One region of the Hominimerdicola aceti genome, then DNA from elsewhere that is predicted to be linked to it. Evidence: predicted binding sites of a transcription regulator. Region 1 holds the regulator's gene; the other holds the start of a gene.

The links. Region 1 encodes Rex, which represses fermentation and respiration genes when NADH is low (regulators of the CRP and FNR family bind a similar motif). Its sites were predicted from a motif close to ATTGTTAANNNNTTAACAAT; they were not measured.
Region 2: OCV57_RS00870 (phosphoglycerate kinase) is a predicted target of Rex. The motif match lies at 2,585-2,604, and genes of this name have one in related genera.

Annotation. Positions count from the first base shown of each region.
Region 1 covers NZ_JAOQJZ010000002.1:183,880-191,363, forward strand. The annotation lists gene OCV57_RS03030 (sulfate/molybdate ABC transporter ATP-binding protein) at 59-1,126, shown strand; gene OCV57_RS03035 (ABC transporter permease) at 1,144-1,920, shown strand; gene OCV57_RS03040 (ABC transporter substrate-binding protein) at 1,946-2,998, shown strand; gene OCV57_RS03045 (aryl-sulfate sulfotransferase) at 3,016-4,506, shown strand; gene OCV57_RS03050 (redox-sensing transcriptional repressor Rex) at 4,669-5,337, shown strand; gene OCV57_RS03055 (hypothetical protein) at 5,384-5,974, opposite strand; gene OCV57_RS03060 (phosphotransferase family protein) at 6,186-6,944, opposite strand; gene adhE (bifunctional acetaldehyde-CoA/alcohol dehydrogenase) at 7,434-7,484, shown strand, end outside.
Region 2 covers NZ_JAOQJZ010000001.1:145,065-152,548, forward strand. The annotation lists gene OCV57_RS00860 (CvpA family protein) at 1-194, shown strand, start outside; gene OCV57_RS00865 (ATP-dependent Clp protease ATP-binding subunit) at 235-2,502, shown strand; gene OCV57_RS00870 (phosphoglycerate kinase) at 2,641-3,864, shown strand; gene OCV57_RS00875 (DUF3592 domain-containing protein) at 3,943-4,464, shown strand; gene tpiA (triose-phosphate isomerase) at 4,595-5,371, shown strand; gene OCV57_RS00885 (hypothetical protein) at 5,489-5,938, shown strand; gene gpmI (2,3-bisphosphoglycerate-independent phosphoglycerate mutase) at 5,974-7,484, shown strand, end outside.

The DNA.
Region 1 (7,484 bases):
GCAGCGATGTTGACACTGGAACTATCACAGTAATATATCTTAATTGGAGTTGTCAGCTATGTATATAGAATTAAAAAACATTAATAAAAGCTTTGGCGATTTTAAAGCTTCGGATAACGTAAGTTTCGGTATTGAAAAGGGAAAGCTTATCGGTCTGCTTGGACCGAGCGGCAGCGGTAAAACAACTATCCTGCGTATGCTTGCAGGTTTGGAAAAACAGGATAGCGGCGATATTATTATAGATGGTAAAAATGTCAACAAACTTCCATCAAATGAAAGAGGTATCGGATTTGTTTTTCAAAGCTATGCGCTCTTCCCTTTTATGACAGTTTACGATAATATAGCTTATGGTCTGAAGGTTCAGAAAAAAGATAAGAAGTTTATCAAACAACGTGTGGCTGAGCTTCTTGAACTTGTTGGCTTGCCTGACGTTGGCAAGCGTTATCCTGACCAGCTCAGCGGAGGTCAAAGGCAGCGTATCGCTCTTGCAAGAGCACTAGCACCTCAGCCTGAACTCCTTCTACTTGACGAACCTTTTGCAGCTATCGACGCAAAGGTAAGAAAAGAACTGAGAACATGGCTTCGTGATACAATTGATAAAATAGGCATAACTAGCATTTTCGTTACACACGATCAGGACGAAGCAATAGAGGTCGCAGACGAAATTGTTATCACAAACAAAGGCAGAGTTGAGCAGATAGGCAATCCAGTTGAGATATACCTTGAACCTAAAACTCCTTTTGTTGCTCAGTTTATCGGTCAGTCCGCTATTATCGAGGATTACAGCAAACTAAAGGGTTTTGAAGTTACAGAAAATAATGCCTCAGCTATAATCCGACCGGAATTTATTGAAATAAATAAATTTGAAGACAGTGAATACCACCCATTTGAAAGCTCTATGGAAGACGCAGTTGTAGAAGATGTATCATTCAGAGGTAACTCTTTTGAAGTAAGAGCTCTGATCGACAATATCTCAATAACGGGAAGATATCCACTTAATGCTTCCCGCTTAAAAAAAGGCGATAAGGTAAAAGTACTCATAAAGAAGCTTTACACTATTGATGAAAACACTACAAATATTCTCGTAAACAAAGCTCTTGATGACTCAGAGCTGTACTATATTTAATAAGGAGGACATTAAAGATGGAAAATAATAAAACAAAGTCCTCTGCTATACAGAAGATACTAAAATGTGGCATCATATCATGGGTAGCAATAATTGCCCTTTGGGGAATAGGATCTTTGAAATATGATGAATATTTTCTTCCAAGCCCAAAGGAAACGATTGACAGCATGAAGGAACTTATCAAAGACGGAACTCTTTGGAGTGACATTGTTGCAAGCGTCGGAAGAGTAATAAAAGGCTGGCTACTTTCAATAATTTTTGCTGTTCCTATGGGTCTTATTGTAGGAAATTTCAGACCTGTACGCTGGCTCGTTGAACCTATACTTAGCTTTTTCAGATTTGTGCCTGCTATTGCATTGACGACACTCTTTCTAATGTGGTTCGGAGTAGGCGAAGAATCAAAAGTAGCACTTATTTTCTATGCATCATTCTTCCCTATGTTCGTAAACACTATAGCGGGTGTGGCTTCAACGGATAAGCAGCTCGTGGAAGCAGCTTCCTGCATGGGGGCAAAAAAAGCAAGAGTTTTTTTCACAGTAGTTGTACCATCAGCGGTATCTAATATCTACACTGGAATAAGACTAGGACTTAGCTCAGCTATCATCTGTGTTGTGGCAGCTGAAATGCTGGTCGGCAGTGATGGTCTTGGTTATCTTATAAACAGCTCGAAGCTTTATTACAAAACAAGCTGGGCTTTTGCAGGAATCGTCACACTTGCTGTGATTGGCTTTGCTGCTGACAGGATCCTACAGTTTATTGGCAAGAAAAAACTTAAACACTTTGACGTAAAATAATTAATTTAACAGGAGAGATTTAAAGATGAACATAAAAAAGATAATCGCAATAATAGCATCGACAGCATTGACAGCAACTCTTCTTGCATCATGCGGTAGTTCATCAAGCGGAAAAGCCGCAAAGAAGGTTACCAAAGACGGTAAAGAACTTAGCGTTTTGAGAGTTGCGAACATGACAGGTCAGCCAGATCAGTATGCCGACTATATCGGTATGGAGCAAGGAATATTTGAGAAATACGGTATATCTCTTGAAACATCAGAATACGCTGCCGGCATTAACACAGTTGACGCTATTGCAACAGGCACAGCAGATACAGGACTGCTTGCAGATTTTGCTGCTGTAAACAGAATTGGAAATACTCTCGATAACACAAATCTTGTGATTTTTTCAGATCTAAGTTCTAGCGTTTCATATAACGGTGGCCTTTTTGTTGCACCAAAATACAAAGATGATCTTGATGCTTTAAATGAAAGTGAAGGATGGATAACTTCTATTGGAACAGTTTCAGAATACTTCAACTGGCAGGCTCAGACTTATTTAGGACTTGACCCGTCAAAGCAGAAAAACGTCAACACAGATTCCATATCAACTCAGATAGCAGTTGCACATAACGGTGAAGCATCAGCCGCTATCGTTACAGGCTCAGCTATAAAAAAATATGAAGCAGAGGGCTGGACTCAGGTCGCATCTGCAAAAGATATAGGGATAAACGTATCTGCTTATCTTATAACATCAAGCGACTTTGCAAAGAACAATACTGAAACTCTTACGAACTATCTTAAAGCACTTGATGAAAGCGTTAAATACATAAATGACAACTTAGATGAGTCGGCTGAAAAAATTTCAAAGAAATATGGAATCGAACCAGATGATTTCAAAACAAACTGGGAACAGTACAGTATTAAACTGGGACTTTCTGAGGAAGCTGCATCTCATCTTGATGAAATAAATAAGTGGGCGTATGAGAATGGTAAATATCCAAACAGTTACAACATAAGGGAATTTTATTATCCAGATGCAGCAAAAAAAGCATTTCCAGATAACGTTACGGCAGACCTGACAAAAGCAGACAAATAAACAAGGAGGAATCAGACATGGGTTATCCAAGCATTTATCCAACAGGAGTTACAATATACAACAAAGAAAAAGCCTACAGCGGCTATACGATCTTCCCGTCCGCTAAAGGTGCTCTGCTCATAGATATGAATGGCAATGAAGTAAAGCTTTGGGCTGGACTGGGAGGATTTCCTAACAAAATACTCCCAGGCGGATATGTAATGGGCACAACAGGAGCAAGAGGAGGTAAATATGCATATCAGGATCAACTTGATCTTGTTCAGGTAGACTGGGACGGTCATATCGTATGGAAATTCGACAAAACTGAACTTGTTGCAGACCCGGGTAAAGAACCGGTCTATATGGCTAGACAGCACCATGATTTTCAGCGTGAGGGCAGCACTGTGGGTTACTATTATCCAAATGGTGAGCCAAAGACAGACAGTGGCAATACACTTATCCTTACTCACGAGAACCTCTACAACCACGATATTTCAGACAAAAGACTTATCGACGATAAGATCATCGAAGTGGATTGGGAAGGCAATATAATTTGGAGCTGGCGTGCAAGCGACCACTTTGATGAGCTTGGCTTTGACGAGGCCGCAAAGAACGCATTGTTCAGAAACCCTGGTCTTCACGGTGAGGCAGGTGGAGATTGGATGCACATAAACAACTTCTCTACCCTTGGCGAAAATAAGTGGTATGACGCAGGCGACAAACGCTTCCACCCAGACAATATCATATTTGACGCAAGAAACTCAAACATACTCGGAATTATCGAGAAATCAACAGGTAAGATAGTATGGCGTGTAGGTCCTAACTTCAACGAAAACGAAGCCACAAAGAAGCTTGGCTGGATAATTGGTCAGCACCACCTGCACATGATACCAAAGGGACTTCCTGGAGAGGGCGACCTGTTGGTATTCGATAACGGTGGCGAGGGTGGCTACGGCACACCTAACCCTGCTTCCCTCACAGGCGTGAACAATGCACACAGAGATTACTCAAGAGTACTTCAATTCAATCCTGTTACACTTGAAATAACATGGCAGTACACTCCACTTGAAGCAGGAAATCTGCTTTTTACTGACGCTTCTAAGTTCTATAGCTCATACATTAGCTCTGCACAGCGACTTCCGAACGGAAACACTCTTATTACGGAAGGTTCAGATGGACATCTTCTTGAGGTCACACCTGACCATGAAATAGTTTGGGAATTTGTAAACCCTTATTTTAAGAATTTTGCTGGAACATTCAAAAGCAACATGATCTACAGAGCTTATCGTGTACCATATGAATGGATACCACAGCTTGAAAAGCCTGTTGAGACCTCTATCGAGCCTATCGACATTACAAAGTTCAGAGTACCAGGTGCTTCTATTGGCGAGGGTACAGGGCTTGTTACAGCCGTTGACGGGATCGACCCAACAAAAGGAGTTCCTCTCACAGGTTCAGGAAATGAAGAAGATGATGAAGAACGCATCGACTTCTGTGTTGCTTCTGTAAAGAAAAAAGATCTAGAATAAAATTAATGTACATAAGGCAGCTTCTGTAAAACGAGGCTGCTTTTTTTAAGACCGCAGAGAGTTTACAAGTCCTTGACAAAAGAAAAGATTAGTGCTATTATATTATGTGATATTGTTATTTATTTATCAATCATGTTTATTAGTAAAGGAAAGTGTAAATATATGTCTAAAGACGGTTCGATATCCGCATCAGTAATAAAACGACTGCCACGTTATTATAGATTTTTAGGTGAGCTTCAAAAAGAAGGACTTGAAAGAATATCTTCAAGGGAGCTTTCAGAGAGAATGAAGCTCACGGCTTCACAAATAAGACAAGACCTTAACTGCTTTGGCGGATTCGGTCAGCAGGGATATGGCTATCACGTTGACGAGCTTAGAATGGAAATAGGCAAGATACTCGGAGTAGACAAGCATTTCAAGACCATACTTATCGGTGCAGGAAACCTTGGTAAAGCTATCGCCACACATATTAACTTTGAAACAAGGGGTTGCAATCTCATTGGCATATTTGATATAAACCCTAAGCTCACTGGTGAAGTGGTAGGAAACATACCGATTCGTCACACTAATGATATAGAAAGCTTTTGCGAAGCAAACTCCCCTGTTGTAGCTGTGCTTTGTATACCGAAGGCAAACACTCAGGCTATTGCAGACCAGCTTGTAAATCTTGGTCTGAAAGCGTTCTGGAATTTTTCACATTATGATCTTAGCATCGACTATGAAAACATAGTTGTGGAAAACGTCCATTTGGGTGACAGCCTGCTTACACTTACATATGCAACAAATATCATCACAAGCACTGATACTGACAACAGCGAAGAGATCGAATAAAAAAAAATCACACCAGAAGTCTGGTGTGATTTTTTTATATAAAGTATTAGCGAACTGTTTTAACCGCGGCTGTTTCAACAACTGCAGCAAGATGGTCGTTAACCTCTTTGCTCTGATAGTATTCAGCAAAAGACTCAGTTACTTGATCTGCCCATGACTCTGTAGATTGAGTTTTAACATCCTCGGTATTGATTTTTTCAGCACTTCCTGTTTCATCATCGAGAACGTAAAGCTTATCTGATGCGACCTCGGCAGCGACAGTTGCCACCTTTGTCAACACATCATCATTTTTATCATATATAACAAAAATGTAACAATTCTTTTTGTTCACAGTCTTAGTGCCTGTATAGCCATAAAGCCTTTTTGTTTTTTCAGCCAAAGGGTATATCTCCTTGCAGACATCTACGACCTGATTAAACGAATCTACAGCCTCATCTGGTATCTTTTCAAGAGTGCTTCTGTCAGGGAGTGAAGTAGTTTCGTCTGGCACTTCATCAGAAACCTCTGTCTGAGCTGTCGTTACGTCATTATTTGTAAGATTAACATTATTTTCTGTTTTATTATCGGCATTTTTTCCACAAGCCGGGAAAGCAAACATAGTGCAAACTATAGCAACAGCTATCATTAGCTTTTTCATATTGATCCTCCGAATAACCTCTGTAGTCCTAAATCATTATGTCATATTTCAACAGTTTCACATTATATCACATGAAAATTACTCTGTAAAGGGATTATAAAGAATTGTAACAAAATATCCCGATTATGACGAAACTCATAATCGGGATAAATCATTTTTTAGCTATTTGCACAATAAGAGGTTACAAATTTGTTACAACCTGACGAAAAGACTAATCGTAATCTACAACGTCGATCCACTTCATGAGCAAATCCTTCTCCTCTGGTTTGCCCTTAATGAGCTGTGCTGCTGCAACGATCGGCAACCAAGCCTGTACATACTGCTTAGATGTTCCGCTCTTTACGCAATATTTATCAAGATAAGCCTCAGCAAGATCAGGATTGTTAAGGCAGAACAGCAGGTATGTTCTTGCAACGTCAGCAGAAGCATTGCCTTGTCTAGCAGAACCCCAATTGATAACATAAGTACCTTCGTCATTGATGATAACGTTCTTTGGCTCAAAGTTACCATGGCAAAGCTTGATGTGCTTTGGCATTGAATCAAGTCTTGTGAGAAGCTCATACTTCTTTATCTCGTCGATCTGACCAAGAGTCTTGATCTGTCTTGCCATCTTATCTTTCAGCTTTGAAAGAAGTGGCATATACTGAGCGTGTATCTCGCACTGAATGTCGATAAACTGGTTAAGATACGTGTCTTTCTTGTCTGGATTTTCGTCCATAAGCTGCTGAAGAGTCTTACCCTTTATAAAGTCCATTGTAATAGCCCATTTGCCGTCGATAACGGAAACCTCGTGAAGAACAGGCATCTTTATAAAGGAATTGCCAAGTGTTGTTTCAACTCTTGCGTGTGTAAGAGCCGCATACAGACACTTTTCCTTGTATTCAGGCTTCTTATAGATCCTGACTGCCATTCCATCAGTTTCATAAACATCATAGATGTCGCTGGATGCTACAAAGTTATCAAGTTTCATAAGTCATATCTCCTTTTATTTTAAAATATGGTATTAAGTCGAGCTTCAGAGTATACATCGATTTTTCAACAGCTTTATTGTGTAAAATTACCTTTACATCTCCGTGCTTTCTATGTATCTCTGTTATGTCTATATTATACTACAGATTTTCTAAATGTCAAGCACTTTTTCGTTATTTTCACAACTGTTTTATTTTTGTTTAGTTTTTATCTTATATTTATTAATCTTTTTTCAGGCAGCATATATGATAAATTTTTATCAATCTAATTTTTATTGTGCAATTTGACGGTCATGAATTGTTAATCTATCATAAAACAATGTTCAATATTTATGTATATTGCATAATAAAGCGACGTAAAATATCAAAAAAGCTGTAACTTTATAAGATTGACAAAAAAATAACAATCGTATATAATATAAATAAGATAAAACCCGAGCGGGGGTTATCAAGAGTAAAAAACAATAATTAATTTATTGGAGGTTTATTTTATGGCAAAGAGTGAAGCTAAAACAGTCGGCATCGTCGATACAGAGGAAGCT
Region 2 (7,484 bases), on a different contig from region 1:
CAGGTCTGACAGCGGCAAACCGTTTTGCAGGCATGGCGCTTGGTCTTTGCAAAGGCGGTCTGTATCTGGTGTTGATAGCCTTTATGGTCTGCACTGTGATAAATGCTACCGAGAACAAGCTTCCCAAGTTCAACAGCGCTGTTTTTGAAAATACCTATCTGTTCAGTTACTTCTTTGATATTCTGTATAAATGATTACCGTAAGGTGTATCAGTAAGGAAAGGAGCAAATAAAAATGTTAATGTGTTCAAGATGTAAAAAGCGTCCTGCTGTGGTGTTCATCTCACAGATGAACGCCAAGGACCCTCAGCACAAGAAGAACGAGGGACTTTGCCTTGTTTGTGCCAAGGAGCTTGGCATTTCGCAGGTGGACGATTATATGAAGGCAATGGGCATCTCAGACGATGACCTTGAAGCAATGTCAAATCAGCTTATGGAGGCTTCCGACGGGGACGATTTTGAGCCGGGCGGAACGAACTTCCTGAGCAATCTTTTCGGCGGTGACGCAGCCAATCTTTTCAGCAACCTCGCAGGAGGTATGCCTAAAGCCACCGATGAGGGCGGAGAGAACAAGCCAAAGGATAAAAAGAAAAAGCTTAAATTTCTCAACAACTATTGCACAAATCTTACTCAGAAAGCAAGAGAGGGCAAGCTTGATAACGTTGTGGGTAGAGATAAGGAGATATCAAGAGTTATCCATATCCTGTCAAGACGTCAGAAGAACAACCCATGCCTTATAGGCGAACCTGGCGTTGGTAAAACAGCCATTGCCGAGGGTATCGCACAGAGGATAGTTGCCGGAGATGTGCCTTTCCATATCAAGGATAAGGAGCTTTACCTCCTTGACCTTACCGCACTCGTTGCAGGCACTCAGTTCAGAGGACAGTTCGAGAGCCGTTGTAAAGGACTTGTAGAGGAAGTAAAAGAGCAGGGCAATGTTATCCTCTTTATAGACGAGGTGCATACCCTTGTTGGCACAGGCGACAATGAGGGAACGATGAACGCCGCTAATATTCTGAAACCGTCCCTTTCAAGAGGCGAGATACAGGTAATAGGCGCAACGACTTTCAAGGAGTACAGAAAGTATATCGAAAAGGACTCTGCACTTGAAAGACGTTTCCAGCCTGTAACAGTTTCCGAGCCGACAGTTGAGGACACAATCACAGTTCTCAAAGGCATAAAGCAGTATTACGAAAATTTCCATAGAGTAAAGATATCAGACGATATGCTCAGAGAGTGTGCAGTGCTTTCTGAAAGATATATCAACGACAGATTTCTCCCTGACAAGGCGATAGATCTTCTTGACGAAGCCTGCGCCTGCACAAGTATCAGAACACCTGAAATAGAAGAGTTCGACGCACTTAACGAGGAACTAAAAAAGCATGAAAAGCTCGTTGAGGATTACGAGCAGAAGTCAGACCCTGACTATGAGATAATCGCAAAGGAAAAGGGCGAGATACTGAGAATACAGAACAGGCTCAAAGAAGTTGAGGAGACCCTCAAAAACGTTCAGGTAACAGAGGAAGATATCTCAAAGGTAATAGAGCTTTGGACAGGTATCCCTGCCAATAAAATAGCTCAGACCGAGTATGACAAGATAAAGCATCTGAAAGAAGCCCTTTCAAAGCGTGTTATCGGCCAGGACGAAGCCGTTGATAAGGTCGCAAAGGCAATAAAGCGTACAAGGGTTCAGCTTTCAAAACGTCGCAGACCGGCTTCATTTATTTTCGTCGGCCCAACAGGCGTTGGAAAAACAGAGCTTGTGAAAGTCCTTGGAGAAGAGCTTTTTGACGCCACCGAACCGCTTATCAGAGTTGACATGACCGAGTATATGGAGAAGCACTCAGTATCAAAGCTTATCGGCTCACCTCCGGGATATGTTGGCTTTGACGAAGCAGGTCAGCTTACCGAAAAGGTGCGCCGCAGACCATATTCAGTGGTACTTTTTGACGAAATAGAAAAGGCTCACCCTGACGTTATGAACATACTTCTCCAGATACTTGACGAGGGACGTATCAACGATTCACAGGGCAGAAGCGTTTCATTTGAGAACACAGTTATCGTCATGACATCAAACGCAGGTTCGACTGATAGAGATACAGGTGTGGGCTTCAATAAGACCGACAGTGATATCGCCAAGGATAAAGCAATGAAAGCCCTGAGAGATTTCCTGAGACCTGAGTTTCTTGGAAGAATTGACGAGATAGTTGTGTTCAATCCGCTCACAGAGGAGAATTACGCTGGCATAGCAGGCCTTATGCTGGACGAGATGAAATCACCGCTGGAGGAGAAACATATCAGCCTGAGATATACAGATAAAGCTCTGAAAACTATTGCACATAAGGCATACGGTCAGAAGCTTGGTGCAAGAGATATCCGCCGTGTCATAAGAAACGAGGTGGAGGATAAGATAGCCGAACTGCTTATAGACAAGGGCGAGGGAGCAGTGTCCGCCGTGGCAATATCCGCTGACAACGGAGAGATAAAGGTGGACGCACTTTAAAAGCCTAAAGTTATAAAATCAGGGTAAAAATTATAAAAAAATACTTGATTTTTATGGCGGTATGTTATATAATAAAGGTAAGGTTGTTAGTTTTTTAACAACGTGAATTAAAAAATTTAATTGAGAGGTGTCTTTAAAATGGCAGGTTTAAACAAAGTTACTGTTGATGACATTAATGTAAAGGGCAAAAAGGTACTCGTAAGAGTTGACTTTAACGTTCCTCTTAAGGACGGCGTTATTACAAACGATAACAGAATAACAGCTGCTCTCCCAACTATCAAGAAGCTGGTAGCTGACGGCGGCAAGGTAGTTCTGTGTTCACATCTTGGCAAGCCAAAGAACGGCCCAGAGGCTAAGTTCTCACTTGCTCCTGCTGCTGCAAGACTTGCAGAGCTTCTTCCTGAAACAAAGGTAACATTCGCTGCTGACGATACAGTAGTTGGCGACAACGCTAAGAAGGCAGTTGCTGAAATGGCTGACGGTGATATCGTTGTTCTTGAGAACACAAGATTCAGAGGCGCAGAGGAAACAAAGAACGGTGAAGCTTTCGCTAAGGAACTTGCTGACCTCGTTGACGACGAAGTATTCGTAATGGACGCTTTCGGTTCAGCTCACAGAGCTCATGCTTCTACAGCTGGCGTTACAAAGTTCGTTAAGGAAACAGCAGTTGGTTACCTCATGCAGAAAGAGATCAACTATCTCGGAAATGCAGTTGAAACACCTGTTAGACCATTCGTTGCTATTCTCGGCGGCGCAAAGGTAGCAGATAAGCTCAACGTTATCTCAAACCTCCTCGAGAAGTGCGATACACTTATCATCGGCGGCGGTATGGCATATACATTCCTTAAGGCACAGGGCAAGGAAGTTGGTCTTTCCCTCGTTGACGATACAAAGATCGACTACTGCAAGGAAATGATGGCAAAGGCTGAAAAGCTCGGCAAGAAGCTTCTTCTTCCTATCGACACAACAGTTGCAGCAGGTTTCCCTGATCCAATCGACGCTCCTATCGATGTAGAAGTTGTTGATTCTGATAAGATCCCAGCTGACAAGGAAGGCCTTGATATAGGCACAAAGACACAGGCTCTCTTCGGCGAGGCTGTTAAGTCTGCAAAGACAGTTGTTTGGAATGGTCCTATGGGCGTGTTCGAGAACCCAACACTTGCAAAGGGTACAATCGCAGTTGCAAAGGCACTTGCTGAAACAGACGCTACAACTATCATCGGCGGCGGCGACTCAGCAGCAGCAGTTATCCAGCTTGGCTTTGCTGATAAGATGTCACACATCTCAACAGGCGGCGGAGCTTCACTTGAATACCTCGAGGGCAAGGTACTCCCAGGTATCGACGTAATCGCTGACAAGTAATATATTTTACTAAGCTATAAGCTAGGGGCAGGCAGGTTTTGCCTGTCCCTTTTTTATGCAGAAATCGAGGTAGTAAAAATGAATGAAATAACACTACTTGCAAAAAGCGGATTAGGCTGGCAGGGCATAGGTGGAATAATTCTTCTGCTCACAGGCATTGGACTTATCTATTTCGGTATAAAAGCCTTGCAGGGCTATCGCTTTTTCCCTGAGCAGGAATATAATATCCCTGAGGAGGATCACTACGAACCAACTCAGGCAAAAGCCTTGCAGAAAGTCAAGACCACAATGCCTGACTTCAACGGCGGTGAGGACAGAGTTTTTACCGAGTGGAAAATAGGCTATACCATTGACGGCGAAAAGTATACCCAGATAGTCACAGACAACGGCTATGAAAAGGGCGACATGATAGACATAAAGTATAACCCAGAAAACCCACAGGAATTTTACCTTGACGATGAAAAATCAAAGGTAGAAGTCACTGAGGAGGAAAAGGAAGCCGAGGAAAAAGAGGAGAAAACGCCTTTCGGCTATGCGGCTATCGCTATCGGTGTCCTGCTTGGCGTTTTCGGTGTCGTTATGCTTATAGATAAGCTGTAATAAACAGATAAAATAAGTCCAAGCCTTTGTTAATTAGTTGACAAATACGAGGGAATGTTGTATAATAGACTTGGAAAACTAGCAGGAGCAGTTTTTCTGTTCCCTATAAAAAATAAAGGAGTTTTTTATCATGAAAAAAGCTGTAAGAAAAGCAATTATTGCAGGAAACTGGAAAATGAACAAGACAAGACCTGAGGCTAAGGAGCTTCTCGAAGCTATCAAGCCACTTGTTGCAAACGCTGAGGGCAAGGTAGAAGTTATCGCTTGCGTACCTTTCACAAACCTTGAAACTGCTATCAACGCAACAGCAGGTTCAAACGTAAAGATCGGTGCAGAGAACGTTCACTTTGAGAAGAGCGGTGCTTTCACAGGCGAGATCTCAGCAGATATGCTCGTTGAGCTTGGCGTTGAGTACGTTGTTATCGGTCACTCTGAGAGAAGACAGTATTTCGGTGAAACAGACGAAACAGTAAACAAGAGAACAAAGGCAGCTCTTGCAGCAGGTCTTAAGCCTATCGTTTGCGTTGGCGAGCTTCTCTGGGAGCGTGAGTGCAACATCACAGAGGAAGTTATCGCAAGACAGGTAAAGCTTGATTTCTTCGGCGTATCAGCAGAGGACGTTAAGAAGTCCGTTATCGCTTACGAGCCAGTTTGGGCTATCGGCACAGGCAAGACAGCTACAGCAGATCAGGCAGAGGAAGTTTGCGCATTCATCAGAGCAACACTTGCTAAGATCTATGACGAGGCTACAGCAGAGGCAGTTACAATTCAGTACGGCGGCTCAATGAACGCTAAGAACTGCGCAGAGCTTCTTTCTAAGGAGAACGTAGACGGCGGTCTTATCGGCGGCGCTTCACTGAAGGCTGCTGACTTCAACACTATCGTTCAGGCTGCTGTTGAGGGCTAATTAACAGACGGATATCTAGGGGCAAAATATCATTCGTCACAAGAACAAACAAATAAAAAGTTCCGCAGGGGACGGCTGCGGCTGTCCTCTGCTTTTTTTGAACAGGGGGACGCAACTGTGAAAAAAATAATATTTGCAGCATTAGTATTATCCATGTGTATGTCATTTGCAGCTTGCGGAAGCGTTGACGAAAGCAGCGCACCGGCGGCAGAAAACTCTCAGACAACATCTGAAGCTAAGCTTGAAAATGTAACTATCAAAATGGACTCTAGTAAGCTCCTTAGCGGCGTTGAGTTCACAGACAGCGAGCTGCTTGACAAGATAACAGAGTTCCGCACGAAAGTCATGGAAAACGCAGAGGAGAAAGAGCCGGATTCAAAGGAGTACGTTGTTGGCGGCGATTGGCTGGATATAAAATGTTCAGAAGGTCCAGCTATCTACTATGAAGCAGGAGAGAGCAACTATGTCCGTATCGGCGCAAAGACCTATTACACAAGCGACGATACTGCCAAGGAATTTAAGGAATATGTCCTGAGCTTTCTTGAAAAGGGCGGTTATTGGGGATAATACGAATATAAATGATGTTGAAAGGACTAAGAAATATGTCAAAGAAACCCATAGCACTTATCATTATGGACGGCTTCGGCTATAATCACAAGGATTACGGCAACGCTATCAGAGCTGCCAAAACACCTAATATCGACAGACTTCTTGCCAACTATCCGCACACTCTTATCGGTGCAAGCGGCATGGACGTTGGACTTCCTGAGGGACAAATGGGTAACTCAGAGGTAGGCCATACAAATATCGGCGCAGGAAGAATAGTTTATCAGGAGCTTACAAGAATTACAAAGTCTATCAAGGACGGCGAATTCTTCTCAAACGAAGCTTTCACAGCAGCCGTTGAGAACTGCAAGAAGAATGACAGCGCACTTCACCTGTTCGGACTTCTTTCAAACGGCGGCGTTCATTCACATAATTCACACCTCTATGGTCTTTTGGAGCTTGCTAAGAAAGCAGGTCTTACAAAGGTTTACGTTCATTGCTTCATGGACGGCAGAGATGTTCCTCCTACAAGCGGTGCTGACTTCGTAGCTGAGCTTGAAGAAAAGCTCAAGGAAATTGGTGTCGGCAAGATAGCAACAGTAATGGGACGTTACTATGCAATGGACAGAGATAACCGTTGGGAGCGTGTAGGCAAGGCTTATGACGCTATGGTATACGGCGAGGGCAATAAGGCTGATAACGCAGTTGACGCTATCAAGGCTTCCTATGCCGCTGACGTTACAGACGAGTTCGTTGTTCCTACAGTTATCGATGAGAACGGCAAGATATCCGCAAACGACAGCGTTATCTTCTTCAACTTCCGTCCTGACAGAGCAAGAGAGATAACAAGAACTCTCGTTGACGATGATTTCACAGGCTTTGAGAGAAGAAATGGCAGATTCCCACTTTACTATGTATGCATGACACAGTATGACGCAACAATGCCAAACGTTGACGTTGCATTCAAGCCAGCAAGCCTTGAAAATACTTTCGGCGAGTATATCGCAAAGAAGGGTCTTTCACAGCTTAGAATCGCTGAAACAGAGAAGTATGCTCACGTTACATTCTTCTTCAACGGCGGCGTAGAAGCTCCTTTTGAGAACGAGGACAGAGCCCTCATCAATTCACCAAAGGTAGCAACTTATGACCTCCAGCCTGAAATGAGCGCATATCTTGTTTGCGACGAAGTTCTCAAGAGAATAGAGTCTGACAAGTATGACGCAATTATCCTCAACTATGCAAACTGCGATATGGTAGGTCACACAGGCGTGTTCGACGCAGCCGTAGCAGCAGTAGAAGCAGTTGACGAGTGCGTAGGCAAAACGGTTGACGCAGTTCTTGCAAAGGGCGGCATAGCACTTATCACAGCAGACCACGGCAACGCAGATAAGATGATGGAAGAGGACGGCTCTCCATTCACAGCACACACAACCAACCTTGTACCTCTTATTATCGCAGGCGCAGGCAATGTTCTTATTAGAGAGGGCGGCGTGCTTGCTGACCTTTCACCAACAATGCTCAAACTCATGGGTCTTGAGCAGCCAAAGGAAATGACAGGTAAGTCTAT